DNA from 4 places in the Thalassospira sp. UBA4513 genome. Region 2 is predicted to be linked to each of the others. Evidence: predicted binding sites of a transcription regulator. Region 2 holds the regulator's gene; each other region holds the start of a gene.
The links. The regulator PhoB, encoded in region 2, activates phosphate uptake and scavenging genes when phosphate is short. The targets are predictions, from matches to a motif close to TNTCATAAAACTGTCA.
Positions count from the first base shown of each region.

Region 1 (6,047 bases), on a different contig from region 2:
AGACCGATCTGACGGGGCATGATTTGCGGGATCACGGCATACAGAAGGGTGACGAATGTCGCCCCGCCAGCAGCACGGATCGCCTCGACCTGACCCCAATCGATTTCTTCGATCCGTTCGGCCAGCATTTTGGCAACGAAACCGATGGAATAGACCGTCAGCGTCAGAATGCCTGCCAGCGGTCCAAAGCCGACAGCTTTGACAAACAGGATGGCAACAATGACCGGGTGGAAGGAACGGGCAACGATGATCACGCCACGCCCGATGGTATAAAGCCATTTCGGTGCGATGTTTGACGCCGATGCAAAGGCAATCGGAACGCTCAGTGCCAGACCAAGCAGGGTCGACACAATCGCGATCTTGATGCTTTCCATGAAGCCGTCAAACAGCAACTCGCCACGGATGAAGCTTGGCGGGAAGGCGCCCTTGAAGATGCGGATCGCACGCGGGACACCGTCCTGGATGCGCTCCCAGTCGAATGGCAGGGTTGTGATGGCCCACCAGACATAGGCAACAACAGCAATCAGAAGTCCCCAGCGCAACATCGGGTTGGCAATAAAGGGGGGCTTCTTCCATGTGCGGCCCGTTTTTTGAACGGTGCTGCTCATCGTGCGGCGACCTCACGCAGGTGGGTGCTGCTTTCGGCGTCGCCGCGTTCTTCGGCGGGCACACCGGCATAGATGTCGTCCATGGCGTCATTGGTCAGATCGACCGGCTCGCCATCGAAAATGATGCGGCCAAAGCGCATACCAACGATCCGCTGGGTGTATTCCTTGGCTTCGTTGACGTTATGGATGTTGATCAGAACCGGCAGGTGCAGCTCGGATGCGAGCGCGCGCAGCAGTTCCATGATCTGACGGGATGTTTTCGGATCAAGCGATGCGGTCGGTTCATCGGCCAGCAGGATTTCAGGTTCCTGCATCAGGGCGCGGACCACACCGACACGCTGGCGTTCACCGCCGGAAAGTTCATCGGCACGTTTGTCGGCATAATGGGCAATCCCGACGCGTTCCATCAAATGAAAGGCGCGGTCAATGTCTTCCTGCGGATATTTGCGCGTGACCGCGCGCCATGCCGGAAGATAGCCAAGGCGACCAGACTGCACGTTTTCCATCACCGTCAAACGGTCAATCAGGTTGAAGCCCTGAAACACCATGCCGATGCGACGGCGTGCCAGACGCAGTGCCTTGCCTTCAAGCTTGGTCAGTTCCGTGCCATTGAGTTCGATGGAGCCAGAAGACGGTTCGACAAGGCGGTTGATACAGCGCAGAAGGGTACTTTTACCCGCACCTGATGCGCCGATGATGGAAACAACACTTTCGCCCGGCACTTCAAGGTTCAGGTTCTTCAACACTGCCTTTTCTTCGCCATAGCGTTTTACAAGTTCTTTGATACGCAGCATTGCGTTACCCCGAATGAAATGGGTGGCACAGGGCCTGCCAAGGCAGGCCCTGCAAAGTTCGGATCGATTGGAAAATCAGGAATTACTTCAGGTTGTCCGGGGTGTATTTCACACCGTTGGCAGCCTGAATTTCGCGGATAACCGCCCAGTCTTCCTGATAGGTGATCGGCAGGAACTTCGACACACCCTTGAATTCTTCACCAAGGGCGGTGCCCTTCATGTCAAAGGTAAAGAAGGCTTCCTTGATCTTTTCGACCAGTTCCGGCTTCAGGTTGTAGGCATAGTTGAACGAAGTGGTCGGGAAAGGCTTGCTTTCATAGATGATTTTGACTTCGTTCGGATCATAGAGATCGCGCTGGGCCATACGTTCAACAACTTCGGACGCGACCGGGGCGGCGTCATAGTCACCGGCGACAACGCCCAGGATCGACTGATCGTGCGAACCGGAATAGACAACTTCGTAATCCTGTTCAGGGACGATGCCCTGACCCGGAAGCAGTGCACGCGGTGCAAGGTTGCCCGAGTTCGAGGTCGGCGAGGTATGAGCAACGCGTTTGCCCTTAAGATCAGCCGGGGTATCAATGCCGCTGTCGACACGGGTGTAGAGCTGAAGCGTGTAACCAAAGCGACCATCATCCGCACCCATCAGGGCGAACGGAACCGCGCCGGCAAGGTTGACGGCAAACGGGGTCGGGCCGGTCGAGAAGCCGGCAACGTGCAGACGGCCTGAACGCATGGCTTCGACTTCTGCCGAGTTCGACTGAACGGCAAAGAAGTGAACGTCCTTGCCGGTGACTTCTTCAAGATGCTGCAGGAACGGGTCCCAGATATCGGCATAAACCGCCGGGTCTTCGACCGGGGTATATGCAAAGACAAGGGTGTCCGGATCGACCTGCTGGTCTGCAGGCGGGGCATCAGCAACAAGGTCGCCGTCCATGTCGCAATACATCGGGTCAAGATCGCCACGTGCGATGCAGTCATCTGCCGCCGCAGCCGGGGTGGATGCCATGCCGACCATGCCGATTGCGGCAAGGAGGGTGATGAGCTTTAAACTGTCGGTTTTTTTCGGAATTGAAAACACTGTTTTCGAACCTTTCTTCCCTGTGAATGACGGCTTTCCGCCGTTTTTGAATGTGGTTTTGTTGTTTTTATTGTTGCTTTAACCAACAGTATGAATTTGAAAAAGTTGGAAAATCAACACAAAACTGTAACAAAAGGTTTCACTCAGGATTGCTAAGATGCCTGCTATTGGCACAAAACCGGCCATAATTGAGGGGGATGTGGCTTTGCGTTTGGGAAAAAAAGAGCGGCAGCGTCGTATTCTGCAAGAGTTACAGGTTCACCCTCATGTGAGAGTTGCCACACTTGCAGAGCGATTCGATGTTGCAACCGAAACCATCCGCCGTGATCTTGACGCGCTGAGCCGTGATGGATTGATCAAACGCGAGTTCGGTGGCGCATCGGCCCGGCCCATGGGCCATCAGCCCGATCTGGCGCAACGCCAGTTATCGGCGGTGGCCGGGTTTGAACGGATTGGCATGCTGGCGGCCGACATGGTGCGGTCCGGCGATGTGGCAATGATTGATGCCGGTTCAACTGTGGCCCAGATTGCGCCGTTTCTGGCAGCCCGCACGACAAAACTGCCACGCACGTTTCTGACCAATTGCTATGCGGTGGTGCATGGCATGGCCGAACTTGCCGATCATGATGATGTTTTGATGTGTCCGGGCCAGTTTGATCGTCGTGAAAACGCGGTCTATGGCAATGATACCGTCGAATATCTGCGCCGTTTCCACGCCAATATTGCCTTTATCGGAGCATCGGGAATTTCGCGGCAGGGCTTTAGTGACGTCAACCGCCGTGCGGTGGCCGTCAAACGCGCAATGATGGAACGATCAGACGAAACCTGGCTGATGGTTGATCATACGAAGTTTGATCAACGCTATCTGGAAAATGTCGCACCGCTTGAGGCCCTTACCGGCATCATCACGGATCGTCGACCCGAACCGGAATTCGCATCCCAGCTTGAACGGGCGGGAATACGGCTTTTGGCGTGGTGTGATGAAAAACATGGTCTGGCATGAACCGACTGGCCTGAACCGATAAATAGATCGGTCAAACCGCAATTTGGTCGTGGTTGAGTTTGCGTTCGTCCTGATTCCAAACCATATTTCCCGGCACAGCGCGTTATTGTGTTGAATGCCGGGTTCCCGCCCCGGTCAGTTTGTTTCTGACACGGAGGATTATGATCGTGACCAATCCAGTGACCACCCGTACCGAACAGGACACCATGGGCGAAATTGATGTGCCTTCTGATCGGTATTGGGGGGCGCAAACCCAGCGATCCAGACAGAATTTCCGCATTGGCGGTGAACGCATGCCAGATGCCCTGATCAAGGCGTTCGGGGTTCAAAAACTGGCGGCTGCGCGCGCCAATGCCGCCCTTGATAACCTTGATCCGGAACTGGCCAAGGCGATCGAGGCCGCCGCATCCGAAGTGGCCGAAGGCAAGCTTTTGGATCACTTCCCATTGGTGGTCTGGCAGACCGGATCGGGTACCCAGACCAACATGAATGCCAATGAAGTGATCGCCAACCGGGCGTGCGAGATTTTGGGCAAGCCGATGGGCAAGCGCGAACCGGTCCATCCCAATGACCACGTCAATCGTGGCCAGTCATCGAATGACAGTTTCCCGGCCGCCATGCATATCGCCGCCGTGGTCGAGATCGAGGAAAAGCTGAAACCCGCCCTTAAACACCTGCGCTCGACCCTTGACGCCAAGGTCGAAGCATTTGGCGATATCGTCAAAATCGGCCGCACCCACATGCAGGATGCGGTGCCCCTGACCCTGGGGCAGGAATTTTCCGGCTATGCTGCGCAAATCGCACTCGGCCTGGACCGGATCGACGATGCGCTTAAACGCCTGCGCAAACTGGCACAGGGGGGCACCGCCCTTGGTACCGGGCTGAACGCGCCGGATGGCTTTGATGTCGAATTTGCCAAACAGGTTTCAAAGATCACCGGTCTTGAGTTTAAAACGGCGGAAAACAAGTTCGAAGCACTGGCCGCCCATGATGCCTGTGTTGAGATGTCAGGTGTCATGAATGTACTGGCGACGTCCTTGATGAAAATCGGCAATGATATCCGTCTGCTTGGTTCCGGGCCGCGTTGTGGTTTGGGTGAGCTTGTCCTGCCCGCCAATGAACCGGGATCCTCGATCATGCCGGGCAAGGTCAACCCGACCCAGGCCGAGGCATTGACCATGGTGTGCGCGCAGGTGATGGGCAATCATGTTGCGGTCACGGTGGGTGGTTCGAACGGTCATCTGGACCTTAACGTGTTCAAGCCGGTGATCATTTATAACCTTCTGCAATCGATCCGCCTGATTGCCGATGCATCGGTCAGCTTTGCCGATAACTGTATTGCCGGGCTTGAGGCCGATCAGGAAAAGATTGCGCACTATGTCGAACAAAGCCTGATGCTGGTGACCGCCTTGGCACCGCATATTGGCTATGACAATGCGGCGGCCGTGGCCAAGAAGGCGCACAAGGAACGCAGCAGCCTGAAGGAAGCCTGCATCGCGCTTGGTTTCCTTGATGGCGATCGCTTTGATGAGCTGGTTCAGGCCCGCGACATGATCTGATGTGATGTTTTAAAGCATCGAAAAGCAAGGCCGGGCATCGCACCCGGCCTTATGTTTCCGCATGATGAAAAGTATGAAGACGACTGGACAAAACAGACCCCCTGCAATGATCAATGTCATTGCAGGTGTGGTTTAAATCGGGCATATCCAACCCATGATAACGTGCAAACGCCATAACCGCCGTTCGGGCGGAATTTCCCTGCGCCGTGTCGTTCAGACATGGCTGGTGGCGTTTGTTGTCTTGTTTGCGGGTGTCACCCAGTCCGGGCTGGTCCCAGCATTTCTCAGCGGGCAGGCCACCGGCATTGCGACTGCATCCGCGGCGGAAATCGCACCGGGTGGTGATTACGTTCTGATTTGCACCCCGGCTGGCATCAAGCTTGTATCTGCTGATACGCTTGAAGGTGTCGTGGCATCAAATGCGTCCGGTCAAACCGACGAAATGCCGGCCCATGCGTTTTGCCCGCTTTGTGCAAACCATCACGGGGCGATGGCGGCAATTGATTTGCCCTATGTCGCGCCGGTGCCGGTCATTCATGATGTCAGCTATGCCAAGGCGATTGCCTTTGTCGCGGTCAATGACATCCCGCGCGGTCGCCATTCCCGGGCACCCCCGGTTTCCATCTGATTTCAAAGACTGATCAAAACACGATTACTGAAATCGCAGACCTGCGGATGCAGGCTGCTAATTGGATGGAATATCATGAAAAAGCTTTTTGCAATTGTTGCGACCGTGGCGTCGCTGTTTATCGTTACCAACGCCTTTGCCGCCGATATCGAAGTCAAGGATGCCTGGGCCAAGGCATCCAAGGGCATGGTGCGCAATGGTGCGGCCTTCTTTGATGTTGTGAATACCGGGGCTGCCGACCGCATTGTTAGCGTGCGCAGTGATCTTGCGGAACGCACCGAACTTCACACCCACATCATGGAAAACAATGTCATGAAGATGCGCCAAGTTCAGGGTGGTGTTGAGGTGCCAATGCATGGCTCTGTGCAGTTCAA
Region 1 covers NZ_DGMR01000019.1:75,558-81,604, reverse strand. Annotated here, with positions in the region: gene phnE (phosphonate ABC transporter, permease protein PhnE) at 1-608, opposite strand, end outside; gene phnC (phosphonate ABC transporter ATP-binding protein) at 605-1,402, opposite strand; gene phnD (phosphate/phosphite/phosphonate ABC transporter substrate-binding protein) at 1,485-2,483, opposite strand; gene B2T33_RS06950 (DeoR/GlpR family DNA-binding transcription regulator) at 2,641-3,486, shown strand; gene fumC (class II fumarate hydratase) at 3,648-5,045, shown strand; gene B2T33_RS06940 (DUF2946 family protein) at 5,200-5,673, shown strand; gene B2T33_RS06935 (copper chaperone PCu(A)C) at 5,749-6,047, shown strand, end outside.
Region 1: phnD (phosphate/phosphite/phosphonate ABC transporter substrate-binding protein) is a predicted target of PhoB. The motif match lies at 2,598-2,613, and genes of this name have one in related genera.

Region 2 (6,047 bases):
CGATGTCTGGCAGCGATTTAACGATCACTGCCGGGCATCATTCGTTGGGCGCATCTTCTTCGCCACTGGGCGCCCAATCGAGGTGCTGCCCGCCGTCAAGCGCTAACATTTGCCCGGTGATGGCCGGCGCGGCAAGGAAAAATCGAACCGCGTCGCAAATCTCTTGCGGGTTTGTCCCTATTTTCAGGGGTGTTTTTTCGCACTGCGCGTCGAAATCTTCCTGTGTTTGTCGGCTACTAGGCAGTGCCGGCCCCGGCCCGATGGCATTGACGCGAATTTTTGGTGCAAGGGCCAGTGCCAGCGTCTGGGTCAGGGTCCAAAGCCCGGCTTTGGACAGGGTATAGGTCATGAAATGCGGGGTCAGGTTCCAGACACGCTGATCAATCAGGTTGAGGATCATACCCTGACAGTTATCTGGCAGATGCTTTGCAAATTGCTGCGAGAGGATAAACGGCGCGCGCAAATTGGTTTCCATATGCAAATCCCAGCTTTCGCGGGTTGCGGTTTGCACATCATCAAATTCAAAGGTCGAGGCGTTATTGATCAGAACCCCGATCGAGCCAAGTTGCCTGGTTGCGTCGGCGACCAATTGATGGGTTGCATCTTCGTTGGTCAGATCGGCCGAAACAACGCAGGCCTTTCGGCCAAGGTCGCGGACCTCGTCGGCGACAGCTTCGGCGTCTTGTTTGGAGCTGTTGCAATGAAGGGCGATGTCATAGCCGTTGCGCGCCAGATCCAGGGTCAATGCACGACCGATGCGTTTTGCCGCACCGGTGATCAGAACGGATTTCGGGAATTGACCTGTCATTGTTGCCTCGATCCTTCGCAAAGTGTGCGGACCGTCATGAGACGGCGCGCGAACTGATTGAACTGTCTATGCTACGACAAGTTGGAAGACATAGACCAGATAGGCAATCACGAATGCAATGCCGGTGATGCGCGAAATCTTACGCATGGCATAGGCAACACCGAGCAAGCCCACGGTTACCGCCAGCATGATCCAGATGTCGGAATTCATGATCTGTTCAGGCACCGGGATCGGTGCGATCAGCGACACACCACCAATGATCACAAGCAGGTTCAGAAGGTTCGAGCCAAACACATTGCCCAGTGCCACATCGGAATGCCCGCGGAAGGCGGCAACCACCGATGCGGCAAGTTCCGGCAGTGACGTGCCAAAGGCAACAAGGGTCAGGCCAATGACGGCTTCGGATACGCCAAACTGACGGGCGACCGAGACCCCGCCTTCAACCAGCCATTCCGCACCAAACATCAGCGCCACAATCCCGACGACAGTCGCGATGATCGGCCTGGTCCAGCCTTTGGGCTTTTCGCCGACTTCGTCGACTTCTTCTTCATGCAGGTGGCTGGCTTCGCTTGGTGAATTTTTGTCGTGCTGATAGGTGAAGTACCAGATGGCCGCCAACACACAAAGCATCACCGCCCCGGCCCAGCGTTCGATCACGCCAAACATGCAAAAGGCAATAAACAGGACCGTGCCCAGCAACATGGTGCCGCCATCACGCACCACGGTGACCCGCGAGGCCGCCACGGGTTTGAGCAAGGCAACGGCACCCAAAATAAGCAGGATATTGGCAATGTTGGAGCCAACAACGTTGCCCATCGCGATATCGGCCGTGCCCTTAAGCGATGCATTGAGCGAGACGACAAATTCCGGTGCTGACGTTCCGGCGGCGACAATCGTCAGACCGACGATCACCTTGGAAACGCCCAGCAAAAGTGCAAGACCAACCGCCCCCCTTACGATGAATTCACCACCTGCTGTCAGCAATACAAGGCCCGCGATGATCTGAAGATAGGGGATAAGCTGTTCCAAAATATCTGCTCGTTTCAAAAGCGATTAAACTGGCCCGGTGTCAGGCCCGCGGAAGATGGCATTTGGCAGCGCGAATGGCAAGTCATCAGGCGGTGACAATCGCCACAGCCCTTAATAGCCCGATTGGGTCGTGAATTTCGCAAATGCCACAAATTTACCCACGACTGGCAGGGTTATTTTCGTTATCGTTGTAATCTCGTTATTTTCAGGCATTTAGGTCCTGATACCCATTGATTATTTGACCGCCTTCCGGAACGAATTTCGCCATGCATCACAGCGTCCTGTTTGAGCTGTTTCTTATTCTGACTGCCGCAATCATTGCGGTGCCGATTGCGCACAAGCTGCGTGCGAATTCGATCATCGGCTTTCTGATTGGCGGGTTCTTTATCGGGCCGTTCGGCTTTGGCCTGATTTCCGAACGCGAAGACATTTCCACCGTTGCCGAACTGGGCGTGGTTTTCCTGCTGTTCATGATCGGGCTGGAGCTTTCGCGGGATCGTTTGCGGGTGATTGGCGGGCGGTTTGCCGGTCTGGGCGTTTTGCAAATTCTGGTGTCGATGGCAGCCCTTCTGGGGCTTCTGGTTGTCATGGAATTCCCGCTGCCGACGGCCCTGGTGATTGCAGGGGCCCTTGCGCTTTCATCGACCGCGATCATCCTCAAACAGCTTTCCGATGACAAGCAGCTTAATACCCGGTTTGGCCGTGCGGCCCTTGCCATTTTGTTATTGCAGGACGTGGCGGTTGGTCCGTTCCTGATCATGGTGCAGGCGGCAGGTGATGCCGGCACGGAAACCAGCCCGTGGATGAGCATCCTGCTTGGTTTCGGGTCGGTCGCGTTGCTGTTACTCGTCGGGCGGTATGTGTTGCCGCGTCTGTTTCGCTATATCGCGTCGCTCAAGAACCCGGAACTGTTTGCCATCGGCACGCTTTTTGTTGTGCTAGCCGCAAGCACATTGACCGAGGTTTCCGGGCTTTCAATGGCGCTGGGTGCGTTTATCGCCGGGGTGATGTTGGCCGAAACCGAATTCCGTCATCAGATCGAAGCCGATATCTCGCCGTTCCGCGGCGTGTTCCTGTCGCTGTTCTTTATGTCGGTGGGCATGTCGGTTGATGCCGACGTTGTTTATAACGAATTTGGCACCATCGTCATGTGGCTGGTGCTGTTGCTGGTGATCAAGACGGCGGTTTTGTTCGTTCTGGCACGCGCGATCCGGTTTGAAACCGGCCTTGCCATCCGGGTAGCCATGAGCTTGGCCGCCGGCGGTGAATTTGCCTTTGTGATGTTTGCCCTGGCCGCGCAAAATGGCGCGGTGCCGCTTGAAATGGCCGCCATGCTGATCCCGGTGGTGGCGATTTCGATGGCGCTGACCCCGACGCTTATCAGCCTTGGTCACAAGATCGAGGAAAAGCTTCATCCCAAGGAAGAAGACCAGCTTGGCAAGATTGCCGAGGAGTCCGAGGGCATCCACCAGCATGTTCTGGTGATCGGAAGCGGCCGTGTTGGCCGGGTTCTGGCCCGGTTGCTCAAGACGCGCAACATTCCGTTCCTGGTGCTTGATAGTGATGCACAGCAGGTTTCACGCGGCCGGGCAGAAGGCCTTCCGGTTTACTTTGCCGACGGGTCCAGACCGGAAACTTTCCGGGCGGCACACACGGATGAGGCAAAAATTGCGGTTGTTGCCATGGGGAACCCGCATGCGACCGAGAAGACGGTCGCCCTTTTGCGCCAGCATTACCCGCATCTGAAGATCTTTGCCCGCGCGCAGGACATCACCCATATCGGGCCGCTGTCGCGCCATGGGGCGGATGCCGCCATCCCGGAAGTTCTCGAAACCGGGTTGCGGTTATCCGATCACGTTTTGGCGGCGTGCGACGTGCCGCAGGAAGATATTGATGCCGAAATCGCCAAATTCCGCCGTGCGGACATGCTGTTGATGAACGAACTGGCGCCGCGCCCGCAGCGCAAACCGTCAGGTTCGGAGAATGCGGACAAACCGGCGAAGAAAAAAAACTGAAGACGTTACGGCCTTAGAACAAAAACCCCCGCGGCACGCTGCAGCGGGGGTTTTTCATTAGATCGCGTATCGAAACCGGCTTAGGCAGCGGTTTCAGAGTCCAGTGCATAGCCCGCCGCACGGACGGTGCGGATGATATCGCGCGTGCCCTTGACGTCATTGAGCGCCTTGCGCAGGCGGCGGATATGCACGTCGACTGTGCGGGTTTCGACATAGATATTCGGGCCCCAAACCGCGTTAAGCAACTGTTCGCGCGAGAAAACCCGCCCCGGATGTTCGAGGAAATAGCGCAGCAGACGGAACTCGGTCGGGCCAAGATGGATCGATTTTCCATTGCGGCTGACCCGGTGGGCGGCGAGATCCATTTCGATGTCGGAATAGATCAACTGCCCTTGTGGTTGCGCCGGACCGGACCGGCGCAAAAGCGCGCGGATACGGGCGAGCAGCTCGCCAATGGCAAACGGCTTGGTGACATAGTCATCAGCCCCGGTATCAAGACCGCGGATGCGGTCGCCTTCTTCGCCACGTGCTGTCACCATGATCACCGGCAAATCGCGGCTTTCAGGCTTGCGGCGGATCTGACGGCAGACCTCGATCCCCGACATCACCGGCAGCATCCAGTCGAGCAAAACCAGATCGACATGGGTTTCAGCCAGAATTTTCAACGCTTCGTCACCGTCACCGGCTTCGACAACCTGCATCCCCTCGCGTTCGAGGTTGTAGCGCAACATGGTTACGATTGCTGCCTCGTCCTCGACGATAAGAACCGTTGGGTCCATCTTCCTATGCTCCCGTGTCAGTCATTCGGTTCGACAACAGCGAAGTTCGCTGCGTCGTTTTTTGGCCGGTCAATCCCCGGCAGGTCTTCGCCCTTGATCCGGTAATAGATCGTTTCGGCGATATTGGTTGCGTGATCACCGATACGTTCGATGTTCTTGGCAATGAACAACAGATGGGTCGATGCGGTAATGTTGCGCGGATCTTCCATCATGTAGGTCAGCAATTCGCGGAACAGCGAATTGTACATATCGTCGACTTCCTGATCGCGTTCCCAGACCCGGTGGGCCTTTTCGGCGTCGCTTTCGATATAGGCATCCAGGACATCCTTGATGATTTCCTGGGCCAGCTTGGCCATGTTCGGGATCGCCTGAACCGGACGGATCGGCGGGATCTGGTTCAGCACCTGCGCGCGTTTGGCGATGTTTTTGGCAAGGTCGCCAATGCGTTCAAGGTCGTTTGACAGCTTAAGGGCCGTCACCACCTGACGCAGGTCATCTGCCATCGGCTGACGCAGGGCCAGAAGACGGACGGCAAAGTCCTGGACTTCCTGTTCGAGCACATCAATGCGCTGATCGGACAGGATGACTTTCTCGGCCAGTTCGGAATCGCGTTTGACGATGGATCTGATCGAGGAAATAAGCTGGCTTTCAGCAAGCCCGCCCATTTGCGAAATGATGTTGTTCAGACGGGTCAGTTCCTCGTCGAACGAACTTACGATATGGGTATGTTCATCAGCCATTTATGCGTACTCCTGGCGTCGCTTAACCGAAGCGGCCGGTAATGTAACCCTTGGTGCGTTCGTCCTTCGGGTTGGTAAAGATCTGATCGGTTTCACCGACTTCAACCAGCTTTCCAAGGTGGAAGAACGCGGTGCGCTGCGACACACGGGCGGCCTGCTGCATGGAGTGGGTCACGATCACGATCGTGTAGTTCGAACGCAACTCGTCTATCAGTTCCTCGACCTTGGCGGTCGCAATCGGATCAAGGGCCGAGCACGGCTCATCCATCAGGATGACTTCCGGGCTGACGGCAACCGCACGCGCAATGCAAAGGCGCTGCTGCTGACCACCGGAAAGACCGGTTGCCGGCGATTGCAGGCGATCTTTGACTTCCTTGAGAAGGCCTGCACGTTCAAGCGAGGTCATGACGATTTCATCAAGTTCGTCACGCGAATTGACCAGACCATGAATACGCGGGCCATAGGCCACGTTGTCATAGATCGATTTCGGGAACGGGTTCGGTTTCTGGAACACCATGCCGATGCGCGCGCGCAGCTGAACCACGTCGATCCGCTTGTCATAGATGTCGCGACCATCCAGGGTAACGTCACCTTTGATCGTCACACCGTCAATGGTGTCATTCATCCGGTTCAGGCAGCGCAGGAAGGTGGATTTACCACAGCCCGACGGACCAAT
Region 2 covers NZ_DGMR01000039.1:383,914-389,960, reverse strand. Annotated here, with positions in the region: gene B2T33_RS18645 (SDR family oxidoreductase) at 38-808, opposite strand; gene B2T33_RS18640 (calcium/sodium antiporter) at 875-1,837, opposite strand; gene B2T33_RS18635 (cation:proton antiporter) at 2,104-3,852, shown strand; gene phoB (phosphate regulon transcriptional regulator PhoB) at 3,933-4,631, opposite strand; gene phoU (phosphate signaling complex protein PhoU) at 4,649-5,371, opposite strand; gene pstB (phosphate ABC transporter ATP-binding protein PstB) at 5,394-6,047, opposite strand, start outside.

Region 3 (6,047 bases), on a different contig from region 2:
GATGTCGTCAAGATGTCGGACGAGGAAATCACCTTTGTCTCCGGCAAGGATGACCTTGAAGAAGGCATCAAGGATCTGTGGTGTGATCAATGGCGCGCGATGATTGTGACCTACGGTCCCAAGGGATCGCGTTACATCACGCCGGCCTTTGATGGCTTTGTACCGTCCTTTGAAATCACCGCGGTCGATGCCACCGGGGCAGGGGATGGCTGCACGGCTGGCTTCCTGTCGCGCCTTTTGAAGGATCCGGAACTTCTGGGGTCTGAAGAAAAACTTGCAGCCGCGTGCCGCTTTGCCAATGCGGTGGGCGCGATCACGGCAACCAAACGTGGTGCCATCAACGCATTGCCGACGGAAAAAGAAGTCGAAGACTTTCTTTCGAACCGATAAGATCGCAGGCGTAAATGAAAAATCACGCGGCGGCCATAATCTTGCCGCCGCGTGCTGCAAACTGTCCCACACATGGTTTGAAACGCGTGTTAGCCTGTTGGCGATAGCACCGCATTGTTATGAATAAATTTGAATGGGCCGAGGGTGGTATGTCTGCTGATAAAATGACCGCAAGCTGGGATAAACTCGATCAACTGGGCGCGGAAGTTTCCGAAAAACTCAATCTGCGTCAGGCCTTTGCCGACGATCCTGCGCGCTTTGAACGATACAGTGCGGCCCTCAATGACCTGTTTGTTGATTACTCCAAAAACCTGATCACCGACGATGTGATGGCGGCCCTGGTCGAGCTTGCCAAGGCGGCCAATGTTGAAGGCTGGCGCGACCGGATGTTTAAAGGTGATCGGATCAATGTCACCGAAAACCGCGCGGTCTTGCATACAGCACTTCGCAATCTTGATGGCGGCCCGGTCGAGGTTGACGGCGAAGACGTCATGCCTGCGGTCAAGGAAGTGCTTGGCCGTCTGAAAGACTTTGCAGCACGTGTCCATTCTGGTGAATGGAAGGGGCATACCGGCAAGAAAATCACCGATGTGGTCAATATCGGTATTGGGGGCTCCGACCTTGGCCCGGTCATGGTCAACGAGGCGCTGCGTCCATATCACATCGATGGCATTCGCTGCCATTTTGTGTCGAACGTTGATGGCGCGCATATTGTCGATACGCTGAAATTCCTTGATGCGGAAACGACGCTTTTCATCATTGCATCCAAAACCTTCACCACAGACGAAACGCTAACCAACGCTTATTCGGCGCGTGACTGGCTTGTCGGCATGCTGAAAGACGAAGCCGCCGTTGCCAAGCATTTCGTTGCCGTCTCAACTGCGCTGGACAAGGTCGCGGCATTTGGCATTGATACCAACAACGCATTCGGTTTCTGGGACTGGGTTGGTGGACGTTACAGCCTGTGGTCGGCAATCGGTCTGCCGATCATTCTGGCCGTCGGGTATGACAAGTTCGAAGAATTGCTGCGCGGTGCGCAGTCAATGGACAACCATTTCAAAACAGCCCCGATTGAAACCAACATTCCAATGATCCTTGGTCTGATCGGGGTGTGGCATCGCAATGTGCTGGGCGCATCGAGCCAGGCGATCCTGCCCTATGATCAGCACCTGTCACGCCTGCCGGCCTATCTGCAGCAGGCCGATATGGAAAGCAACGGCAAATCAGTCACCCGTGACGGCAAGCCGATTGCCTATGAAACCGGCCCGATCATCTGGGGCGAACCGGGCACCAATGGCCAGCATGCATTTTATCAGCTGATACATCAGGGCACGGAGCTGATCCCGGTTGACTTCATTATGGCGGCCAATGCGTTGCATCCGTTGGCCAACCATCATGACAAGCTGGTGTCGAACTGCCTTGCACAGTCAGAGGCATTGATGCGCGGCAAGACCGAGGACGAAGTCCGCGAAGAGCTTTCTGGCAGTGACCTGTCACCGGCCGAGATTGATGTGCTGGCACCGCAAAAGGTGTTTGATGGCAACAAGCCCAGCACCATGATCCTCTATAAGCAGCTTGATCCGTTCACCCTTGGCCGGTTGGTCGCGATGTATGAACATAAAATCTTTGTTCAGGGCATCATCTGGAACGTCAATTCCTATGACCAGTGGGGCGTTGAACTTGGCAAGCAACTTGCCAAGGAATTGCTTCCGATGGTCGAGGGCAAGGAAGATGCCGGTGCCCGCGATGCATCGACCGCCGGTCTGATCAAACGCCTGCATGCATTGCGTGGCTCATAAGCTGGCTTAGTCGTCCTGATCATCGGTGACGATGCGCAATCGATAATGACCCGAAGGGCGGTTTTGGCCATGGCTGATGCCGCCCTTTTCAAATGTCAGTTTGCGCTCGGTACATAGTTGCTCTGCGACCTGATGCACGCGCGGCATCAAATCCCGCCAGTATGAGCCAAAGGTTTTGGCAACTTCGGACGGGCATATCGTTCTGTCTGGCCCGCGCTCTGTTGCCAGATCAATCACGCGCTGGCGCAGGATGGCATAGGTTGGCTGATCTTCGTCTTTTTGGTCAAACATCATGACACTTGGTTCTGCATGTCGGTTTTTGCAGGCTGCTTTCGCTGGCGTCGGCACCGGTCAGAGCAATACTGAACCTCGTCCCAGCAATCCTTCCATTTGCGCCGCCAGTTAAAAGGCCGCGCGCATGTCACGCAGGTTTTCTGCGGCAAATCTGATTTGCTGTGACGATGTCCATTGGCATTTTTCGGCATGACACTGCGTTCGGATCAAGTTTGTCGATTATCCGATCAGTGCTTCGACCATGGCATGTGCCGCTGTTCGGCCACTGCGCCAAGCCGCCTCGACCCGTGCGCCAAGGCACCAATCCCCTGCGGCAATCACCCGGCCATTCATGCCATTAAGGTGACTTTTGCCAAGCGGCAATTCAGTCCGCGCATAGCGCCAACGATGGGCCTGAACCGAATGAAGTTCTGGCAGTTTGACACCACTGACATCACGAAGGGCAGCCAGCAGCTTTTCAATCACGCGGTCCTTGTCTTCTTCAAGGTGCTGACGTGACCATTCCGGGCTGGCATGCAGCACCCACGGATCGGGTGTGCGACGGTGGAACATGTCATCGTTCTGGCTGCTGCGCGCGGCCCAGCTGATTTCGGGGCTCGGATACAGCATCGCGTCAAAGCCGGTCGGAAGCGGGGTTTCAAAGGCGGCCATAACCGCCCAGCACGGAGCCATGACAACCTCGTCAATCGGGGCATAGCGCGGGGCAAGCGGGCGCAAAAGATCGGCGGTCTGCGGGGCAGGGGCGGTAACGATCACACCATCAAACGGGCCGTATGTGCCGTCCAGATCATCATGGAGCATAAAACTGCGCGGGCCGTTCGGCTCGATGCCGATAATACGGTGTTGCTTCTGGATCGGGAAGGTGTCGACCAGGGGGCGGATCAGTTTGTTCATCTGCGGCGCACCCTGATACCAGGGCTCTTCGGCAAGGTTGCCGACATGGCGCGCGATCGGTGAAAGTGCCGCACCGGATTGTGCGGGGGCGGACGTTCCGCGATGAAGGTTGGGCGACCAGTTCTGGGCGGCGTTAAACTCGGTTGCTTCTTGCAAAAACGCATTAAACCCCGGATCACGCGCCGTCACATATTGCGCACCATGATTGAAATGACCAAAGTCGGTGCGCCGTGACGCCAGACGCCCGCCAAGACCGCGGCTTTTTTCAAAAACCGTTACGTTCATGCCAATGCGGTGCAGCGTGCTGGCCGCTTTTAGGCCCGCCATTCCGGCACCAATGATCGCAATATTCACGTTTGACATCCGTGGCATGTGTGGCTCCTGTCTGGGTCGCGGGGCAAGTCCCGACGGATTGTTTAAAGTTATAGTTTCGATACGAAACCAGACCGGAATTGGAGCAGTCCCACCGATAAGAAATTTATGAAACTGTCACGACCGGGTCATGAAACCGTTACAACAAACACGCAGTCTGCCTGCTTTGATTACGGTTATTCCAAGGGGAAAACATGCGTTCTTCATTGATGGCGACAGCCGCTGTTTCGTTGCTTCTGACAGCCTGTGCAGGCACGGCACCCAACCAAACCAAGATGGCGGGTGACGTCATGAATGCGGGTGCGCATCCGATCACGATTGTGCCGATGGGCGAATATCGTACCGGGATGCTAGATGAAAGTGCGGCGGAAATTCCGGCATTTGATCCGGTGTCAAAGCGCATCTTTGTCGTCAATGGCGCGGACAAAGTGGTCGATATTCTTGATATGTCTGATCCGTCCGAACTGACCAAGATCGATGCGATTGATCTTTCCACCTGGGGCAAGGGTGCCAACAGTGTTGCCATCAAAAATGGCGTTGTCGCCGTGGCCGTGGAAAATACCGATAAGCAGGCACCGGGTCAGGCCGTTTTCTTTGATACCGATGGCGGGTTTATTTCAGCGGTCACCGTGGGCGCACTGCCCGACATGATCAAGTTCTCCCCGGATGGGAAATATGTTCTGGTCGCAAACGAAGGCGAGCCGAATGACGCATTCACCAATGATCCGGAAGGTAGTGTTTCGATCATTTCCATGGCCGGTGGTGCAGAAAACTTGTCCGATGATGACGTCCGCACGGTTGATTTCAAGTTCCTGAATGATGGCAAGCTGCCCTATGGCATGCGGACGTCCAATCCGGGTGCTTCAAGCGTGGCACAGGATGTGGAGCCGGAATATATCGCCGTCTCCAAGGACAGCAAAACAGCCTATGTGTCGTTGCAGGAAAACAACGCGATTGCGATTATCGATATCGAAACTGCAACCATCAAAAACGTCGCCGGTCTTGGCTTCAAGGATCATTCGGTTCATGCCTTTGATGCCAGCGACAAGGACGGCAAGATCAATATCCGCACTTGGCCGGTGATGGGCATGTTCATGCCTGACACCATCGATGCAATCAATATTGATGGCAAGGAATGGGTCCTGATCGCCAACGAAGGCGATTCACGCGACTATGACGGCTACAGCGAGGAAACCCGCGTTGGCAAACTGACGCTTGATCCGGTGGCCTTCCCAACCGCAAGCACCCTGCAAAAGGATGAAAATCTTGGTCGTTTGAAGACCACAACCGCGCAGGGCGACGTTGATGGTGATGGCGATTTCGATGTCATCTATAGCTATGGCGCACGGTCGTTCTCGGTGCTGGATGCGGACGGTGAAATGGTCTTTGACAGTGGTGATGCGTTTGAGCAGATCCTGGCGGCGAACTATCCCAATGTTTTCAATTCCTCGGATACTGAAAACTACAGCCGTGACAACCGCTCCGATGACAAGGGCCCGGAGCCAGAAGGCATTGCAAGTGGCTATGTCAATGGCACGCCCTATGCCTTTATCGGGCTGGAACGTCAGGGCGGCTTCATGGTCTATGACCTGACCAACCCGACCAACCCGCAATTCGTCACCTATCACAGTGATCGTCGTTTCTCAGGCAATCCGGAAAATGATACTGCCGGTGAACTGGCCCCCGAAGGCCTGCAGTTTGTTGATGCCAAGGACAGCCCGACCGGCAACGCAATGCTGGTGGTGGCATCGGAAGTATCTGGTAGCACCAAGGTTTATGACCTGAAGTAACCCGATTACAGCCCTGATTACTGGATATGGGGAAGCCGGGCATTGCCCGGCTTTTTCCTTTTTAAACGCCAGATGGAAAACGGTTCAAACCGGTGGCGATATCGACTAAACTCCCGCCGCGGTCGGGGACATGGCCGATGAATATCAGGGGAGTTCGGGACACTGACGACGCGACGTGAACCACATATTCTGGTCGTTGATGACGACCAGGAAATCCAGAAGCTTTTGAAGAAGTTCCTGTTACAACACGGTTTTCGCATTACCACCGTGTCCGACGGCAATGAAATGCATCGTGCACTGCGCGACTGGAAAATCGATCTGGTGATTCTTGATATCATGTTGCCGGGCGAGGACGGCTTTGCGCTGTGCCGGGATGTTCGACGGACCTCCAAGGTGCCGATTGTCATGCTGACCGCGGTGGGCGAGGATACCGATCGTATTCTTGGCCTTGAACTTGGTGCAGATGATTACCTGACCAAGCCGTTTAATCCGCGTGAATTGCTGGCCC
Region 3 covers NZ_DGMR01000009.1:129,460-135,506, forward strand. Annotated here, with positions in the region: gene B2T33_RS03845 (PfkB family carbohydrate kinase) at 1-390, shown strand, start outside; gene pgi (glucose-6-phosphate isomerase) at 540-2,189, shown strand; gene B2T33_RS03855 (DUF3253 domain-containing protein) at 2,196-2,483, opposite strand; gene B2T33_RS03860 (DUF2256 domain-containing protein) at 2,480-2,674, opposite strand; gene B2T33_RS03865 (NAD(P)/FAD-dependent oxidoreductase) at 2,703-3,749, opposite strand; gene B2T33_RS03870 (choice-of-anchor I family protein) at 3,944-5,539, shown strand; gene B2T33_RS03875 (response regulator) at 5,702-6,047, shown strand, end outside.
Region 3: B2T33_RS03870 (choice-of-anchor I family protein) is a predicted target of PhoB. The motif match lies at 3,854-3,869, and genes of this name have one in related genera.

Region 4 (6,047 bases), on a different contig from region 2:
ACCAACACCGATGGTGAAACCGTTCCGGCACTGGTCGGACCGACCAAACAGGGTGATATCTATGTGCTGGACCGCCGTACGGGTGAGCCGATCATCCCGGTGACCGAGGTGCCCGCACCCGGTGGTGCAATCCCCGAGGATCATACCGCCCCGACCCAGCCGGTCTCAGACCTGACCTTCATGCCAGAACCGCTGACCGGCAAGGACATGTGGGGCATTACCCTGTTTGATCAGATGGCGTGCCGCATCGCGTTCCATCTGTTGAAATACGAAGGTCGTTACACGCCGCCGTCTTTGGAAGGGACGCTGGTGTATCCCGGCAACTTCGGGACGTTCAACTGGGGCAGTGTTGCGGTTGATCCGGAACGTCAGATCATGTTTGGCATGCCGACCTATCTTGCCTTTACCTCGCGCCTGATCCCGCGTGCCGAGGTGCCACCACGTGGCAGTGAAAAGGCCAGTGAAATGGGGATTAACCGGAACGAAGGTGCGCCTTATGCCGTCGAAATGGGGCCGTTCCTGTCGCCGCTTGGTATTCCGTGCCAGGCCCCGCCATGGGGATATGTTGCCGGTGCCGACCTGCGCACGGGCGAGATTGCCTATATGCATAAAAACGGTACGGTCGAAGACATGACCCCGTTGCCATTACCATTCGAACTTGGTGTGCCGGGCATTGGTGGTCCGATCCTGACCAAGGGTGGCGTGGCGTTCCTTGGTGCGGCGGTCGATAACTATTTCCGTGCCTATGACGCCACGACCGGCGAGAAGATTTGGGAAACCCGTCTTCCGGCCGGCGGTCAATCAACGCCGATGACCTATGAAACCGATGACGGGACGCAATATGTGCTGATCGTCGCCGGTGGTCATGGATCGATTGGCACCAAGCCGGGCGATTATGTGATTGCCTATAAGCTTGCCGAGTAAGACCGGCCGAAACTGACATTAAAGCGCACGGGCACCTGAAAGAAATCAGGTGCCCGTTTCGTATCTGGCGCGTGCAAACTTATCCGGTCGCATCAAGGGCAAGGCGTTTTTCAACCCGTTGAATTTCCTCGGGCCGGAGCCTTGGTTCTAGCGCATCCAGTGCGGCCTGCGGGTTCAGTGGTTCTGCCTCGTTGGCACCTTCGGGAAAGGTGATCGGGCCGCGTGCAGCACGCCTTAGCCAGTAATAGGCGTCGGCATAATTCTGTTTCACGCCCCAGCCACGTTCAAGCAAGGCACCGAACATGAACTGTGCGGCGTGCATGTTTTCGTTTGCGGCAATTTCAAAGTAATGGGCGGCTTCGACAAAGTTCTGTCGGACCCCGCGGCCATGGAAATACTGCGCGCCGATCATATAGGCGGCATTGGCATTGTGCGGATCAATGCGCAGTGCCCGCTTGAAGTATTTCGTGGCCTGAAAATGATCATAGGGCAGGCCAAATCCGTTGAAATGCATCAGGCCAAGATAATAGGTCGCCCCGCCATGGTTGGTCTTTGCAGCCTTGCCAAACCACTCGGCCGCCATTTCGTATTCAGGCGTCCCCAGATCACCACGAAAATACAGCAGACCCAGCGCATATTGCGCATACGGATCGTTTTCCTGTGCTGCCAGATGCCAGAAGGACTGCGCGCGCACGTAATCCCCAGCCTGATAGGCGTGGTAGCCTGTCTGGTATTCCTTGCTCATGCCTGCTGTGTGGCCCGCTGTTGGCAACAGCAGGCAGGCCAGCACGGCAAGCGCGAATAAGGGGTGTCGGCCTGAAAGGCTGGCCGATGAGGGGCTGGTCACGTGTGGGAACCGTCAGGAGTTTGTTTTAAACAGGGGCACGACCTTGCGGGCGCGTTTTTCGATGGCTTCAAGCACATTGACGATTTCAGCGCTTTGTTTGATGCGCTCACCGCTATGCAGGGCAACATATTGTCCGGCATTTTTGTGCTCGTTACCGAGCTTGATGACAGTGAAAAGAGGGGTTTCGTGGGTTGAACGGAAAATCGAAAACATCGCCATCCCGTCCAGATGATCGATGGCATAATCCTTCCAGGCGCCACTGGCAACCTGTCGGGAATATGTGTTCATGAGTTTCATCAGTTCAGCCCGGTCAAAATGAACAAAGCTTTTGGCTTTGCGGTATTTGGCCAAATCGAACAATGTTCCCATGTGGTACTCCGGCAGCGTGTGTTCGGGGTTGTCCTTTGCCACAACGGGAAAATGACAGCCTGATGACACGGTAGCGCGGATTGACCGATGCCTCAAGTTTCAATGGATGAAAAACAGACCGGATTTTAGAGGCTGCGCGAACGGGTTGGCGGCCAATCAACGGTTTGCGATCCGGTGTTATAGGGATCGGGCGTGCGATAGCAACTGACCGCCGCAAGCGAGCGATAGCAATAAAGCGGCGGTTCCGGCACCGGTTCCTTTTTGCAGTACGACTTGCCGTCAATCTTGCGGATGGTGGAGCAATCCTGACCGGTCGATAGCGAAACCGCATGGTCAATCAGGGTTTTGTCGGAATTGATGATGCTGACCACGTCAAAGGCAATATACCATTCGCCGCCGGTAAACAGGCTGGTGCCGACAACATCGGACATCGTTGTTCCACAGCCCGACACAGTGGACCCCATCAAGGCTGCAAACAGCCCGGCAAGGGTACGCTGTCGGATAAGGCGCCGTTTTGCGGGCTTGGTATGTGCAGTCTCGCGACGTTTCATTGTGGTCTCCGTCCGCTCACCGGGCAAATATGACCGATGACAAGTTCAAATCTGTTCCCTTGGCATTTACCAAAGCAAGCCCTGTGCCGAACTGTGTCTTTGCCCCCGATAAAACGACATGTGGCACTGATCTCGGGCGTTTTCAGCCCCCTGTATCACCGTCAAAAAGCATCCGGGCGGCGGTGATGGTGGCCTTCAAACATTTCAAAGCCGTTTAAAACCGGTGATGTCGTGGGGAAAATGTGTATCTGGCAGGCAATTCTTTCCCGTTGGGTTTGCTGTGCCCGAATTGGGCCACATGGCGCTGATATCAGCCATGAAACGGTTATTGCGATCCCGCCTAATCCGAGGGCGGGGCAAAATAATCGTAGGAATAACCGGAATGGTGTCGAGCAGACTTGACCCTGTACCCGCTGGCGCGTTAAATCCTTGCCAGAAATTTTTCAGATAAGCGGGCAGGTTGCCCGCTTTATTGTGACCGGATTGGAGCCGTTTTCGTGGTTGATATTTTCCAGGAAGTCGAAGAAGACCTTAAGCGTGAACGCAGCGAAGAGCTGTGGCGCAAATACGGGAAATACGTGATCGGCGTTGCAGCGGCCATCGTGCTGGGTGTTGCCGGTCGTGAAGGCTGGAAAACCTATGAAACCAGCACCAGCATCGAAAACGGTACCCGTCTTGCCAATGCCGTAGAACTGGCACAGGACAGCGCAACCGACGAAGACGCCGCATTGGCCGCCCTTGATGCGATCATCGCCGACGGTAACGCCGATTTTGTCGCGCTTGGTCATTTCCAGAAGGCAGCCGTTTACCTTCGCGCGGATGCGACGCCGTCTGCAATCAGCGAACTCGAAGCGATTGCCGGTAATTCCGACATTGATCAGGTTTATCGCGATCTTGCGGTTGTTCAGATCGCAATGAACAGCGCCAGTGCCGAAAACGCGCAGGACCTGATCACGCGTCTTGAGCCGATCGCCGTGCCCGAGAATGCGTGGTACTACTCCGCACGTGAAATGATTGCACTTCTGCATATCGCGGGAGGTGAGGTCGAAGCCGCCAAACCGCTTCTGACCGAGATTGCTGATGATAACAGTGCGCCGGCCGGAATGCGCGCACGGGCAAGTGAAATTCTCAAGGCTGTTGGTGCCTGAGGTTCTTCGGGCATCAATGGATCGCAAGCCGCGATCCATATGACGTGAGTTTTTTCAGGGGATACGGTTTTGACCACACGCGGTATTAAGTCACTTCTTTGCGTAATGGGCCTGACAGGCCTTTTGGCAGGGTGTTCAAGCTGGCTTGGCGAGGCAGAAGATCCGCCGCTTCCCGGCGAGCGTATTTCGGTTCTTGCCCTGCAAAGCACGGTTCAGCCCGACATTGAACTGACCGACCAGCGCGTGATTTTGCCCGAACCCGAACCGATGGTCGACTGGCCGCAAAATGGCGGCTATCCGAGCCACGCACTCCATCACGTTGCGCTTGATAACGAAGTCCTCGAACAGGACTGGTCGATTGATATCGGCGAAGGGTCGATGGATGACAACCTTCTGCTTAATCAGGCGATTGTCGCGCGCGGTGTGATCTTTACCATTGATGCCAGTGCGGAAGTTCGTGCCTTTGCCGCATCATCGGGCAAGCGTATCTGGTCGCTTGAACTGGCCCCTGAGGACGAAGAAGACAGCACGCTTTTGGGCGGCGGTCTGGCCTATGAGGCCGGTGTGATCTATGCCACGACGGGCTTTGCCGAAATCATTGCCATTGATGCGCCAAGTGCGACGATCCTTTGGCGTCAACAGGTCACAGCACCGATGCGTTCTGCGCCGACTGTGCGCGGTGGCCGTGTGTTTGCCATTACCATCGATAACCAGACCGTCGCACTGAATGCGCGCACGGGTGAAACGCTTTGGAACCATCGCGGTGCGTCCGAGGGCGCGTCCTTTATCGGTGGTGCCAGCCCGGCGGTGGATCAGGGCGTTGTCATTTCGGCCTATTCCACGGGCGAACTTTATGCCCTTCGTGTTGAAAACGGTCAGGTGATCTGGTCGGATGCGCTGGCGGCTGCCGGTCGTACCGATGCGGTGTCGGCGATTGCCGATATTCGTGGCCTGCCGGTGATTGATAATGATCTGGTGATCGCGACAAGCAACTCCGGTTTGACGACCGCGATTGACCTTCGCACCGGGGTTCGTGTCTGGGAACTTGAGGCTGGTGGCATCCAGTCACCATGGGTGGCCGGCGAATATGTATACCTGCTAACCAATACAAATGACTTGATTGCCTTGCGTCGACGCACCGGACAGGTTAAATGGGTGACCGTTCTGCCCCGTTTTACCGATCCCGAGGATCAGGAAGGCCCGATTGTCTGGACAGGGCCAGTACTGGCCGGTGACAGGTTGATCGTTGGTAACGAGCAGGGCGAAGTAATGACTGTTTCCCCTTATAGCGGTGACATTCTTGGTGAGGACGAAGTATCCGGGCCAATTACCCTGCCGCCATCTGTTGCCGGTGACAGCCTTTACTTCCTGACTGCGGATGCCGATCTAATCGCATATCGCTGATCAGGATACAGTTTTAGGCAAGGCGATTTGCCTTGCAGGATTTGCGATGCGCCGTGGGTCAATGTGCCCACGGCGCATAACGCCTTTTATTACGAGAGTCTGAAAATCAGATGTCGCTGAAAGTTGCCATTATCGGTCGCCCCAATGTCGGGAAGTCGACCCTGTTTAACCGTCTCGTCGGCAAAAAGCTGGCGCTTGTGGACGATCAGCCCGGTGTGACCCGTGACCGCCGTTATGGCAAGGCACGCCTTGGCGATATGTCTTTTGACATTATCGACACCGCCGGTCTGGAAGAAGCGTTTGATAATTCCGTCGAAGGCATGATGCGCCAGCAAAGTGAAAAGGCGTTTGAGGAATGCGATGTTGCGCTGTTCCTGATTGATGCCCGTGCCGGTCTGACGCCGCTTGATAACCATTTTGCCGATTGGCTGCGCAAACGCGAGAAGCCGGTCTATGTCATTGCCAACAAGCACGAAGGCCGTGATCAGGATCCGGGCCTTTATGAGGCCTATGGCCTTGGTCTTGGCGATGTCGCGCCGATCTCGGCCGAGCATGGCCTTGGGATCGAGTTGCTCTATGACATGCTTGAGCCGCACTGGAAAGAATGGAAAGACCGCGAACGGGTTGCCAGACAGCATGCGCGCGAAGCCGCACAAGAGGCGCTGAATGAGGCCCGTGCGGACAGCCTTGCAGACGAAGATTTCGACGATGAATACGGTTTTGCCGATGACGAAGGTGAAGTCTTCCCGTCCTATGAAATCGAATTCAGCGAGGACGACGAAGACGAAGATGGCGAACTGATTG
Region 4 covers NZ_DGMR01000032.1:113-6,159, forward strand. Annotated here, with positions in the region: gene B2T33_RS12800 (hypothetical protein) at 64-924, shown strand; gene B2T33_RS12805 (tetratricopeptide repeat protein) at 1,004-1,771, opposite strand; gene B2T33_RS12810 (DUF2794 domain-containing protein) at 1,784-2,140, opposite strand; gene B2T33_RS12815 (hypothetical protein) at 2,266-2,691, opposite strand; gene B2T33_RS12820 (tetratricopeptide repeat protein) at 3,189-3,839, shown strand; gene B2T33_RS12825 (PQQ-like beta-propeller repeat protein) at 3,909-5,243, shown strand; gene der (ribosome biogenesis GTPase Der) at 5,354-6,047, shown strand, end outside.
Region 4: B2T33_RS12810 (DUF2794 domain-containing protein) is a predicted target of PhoB. The motif match lies at 2,193-2,208, and genes of this name have one in related genera.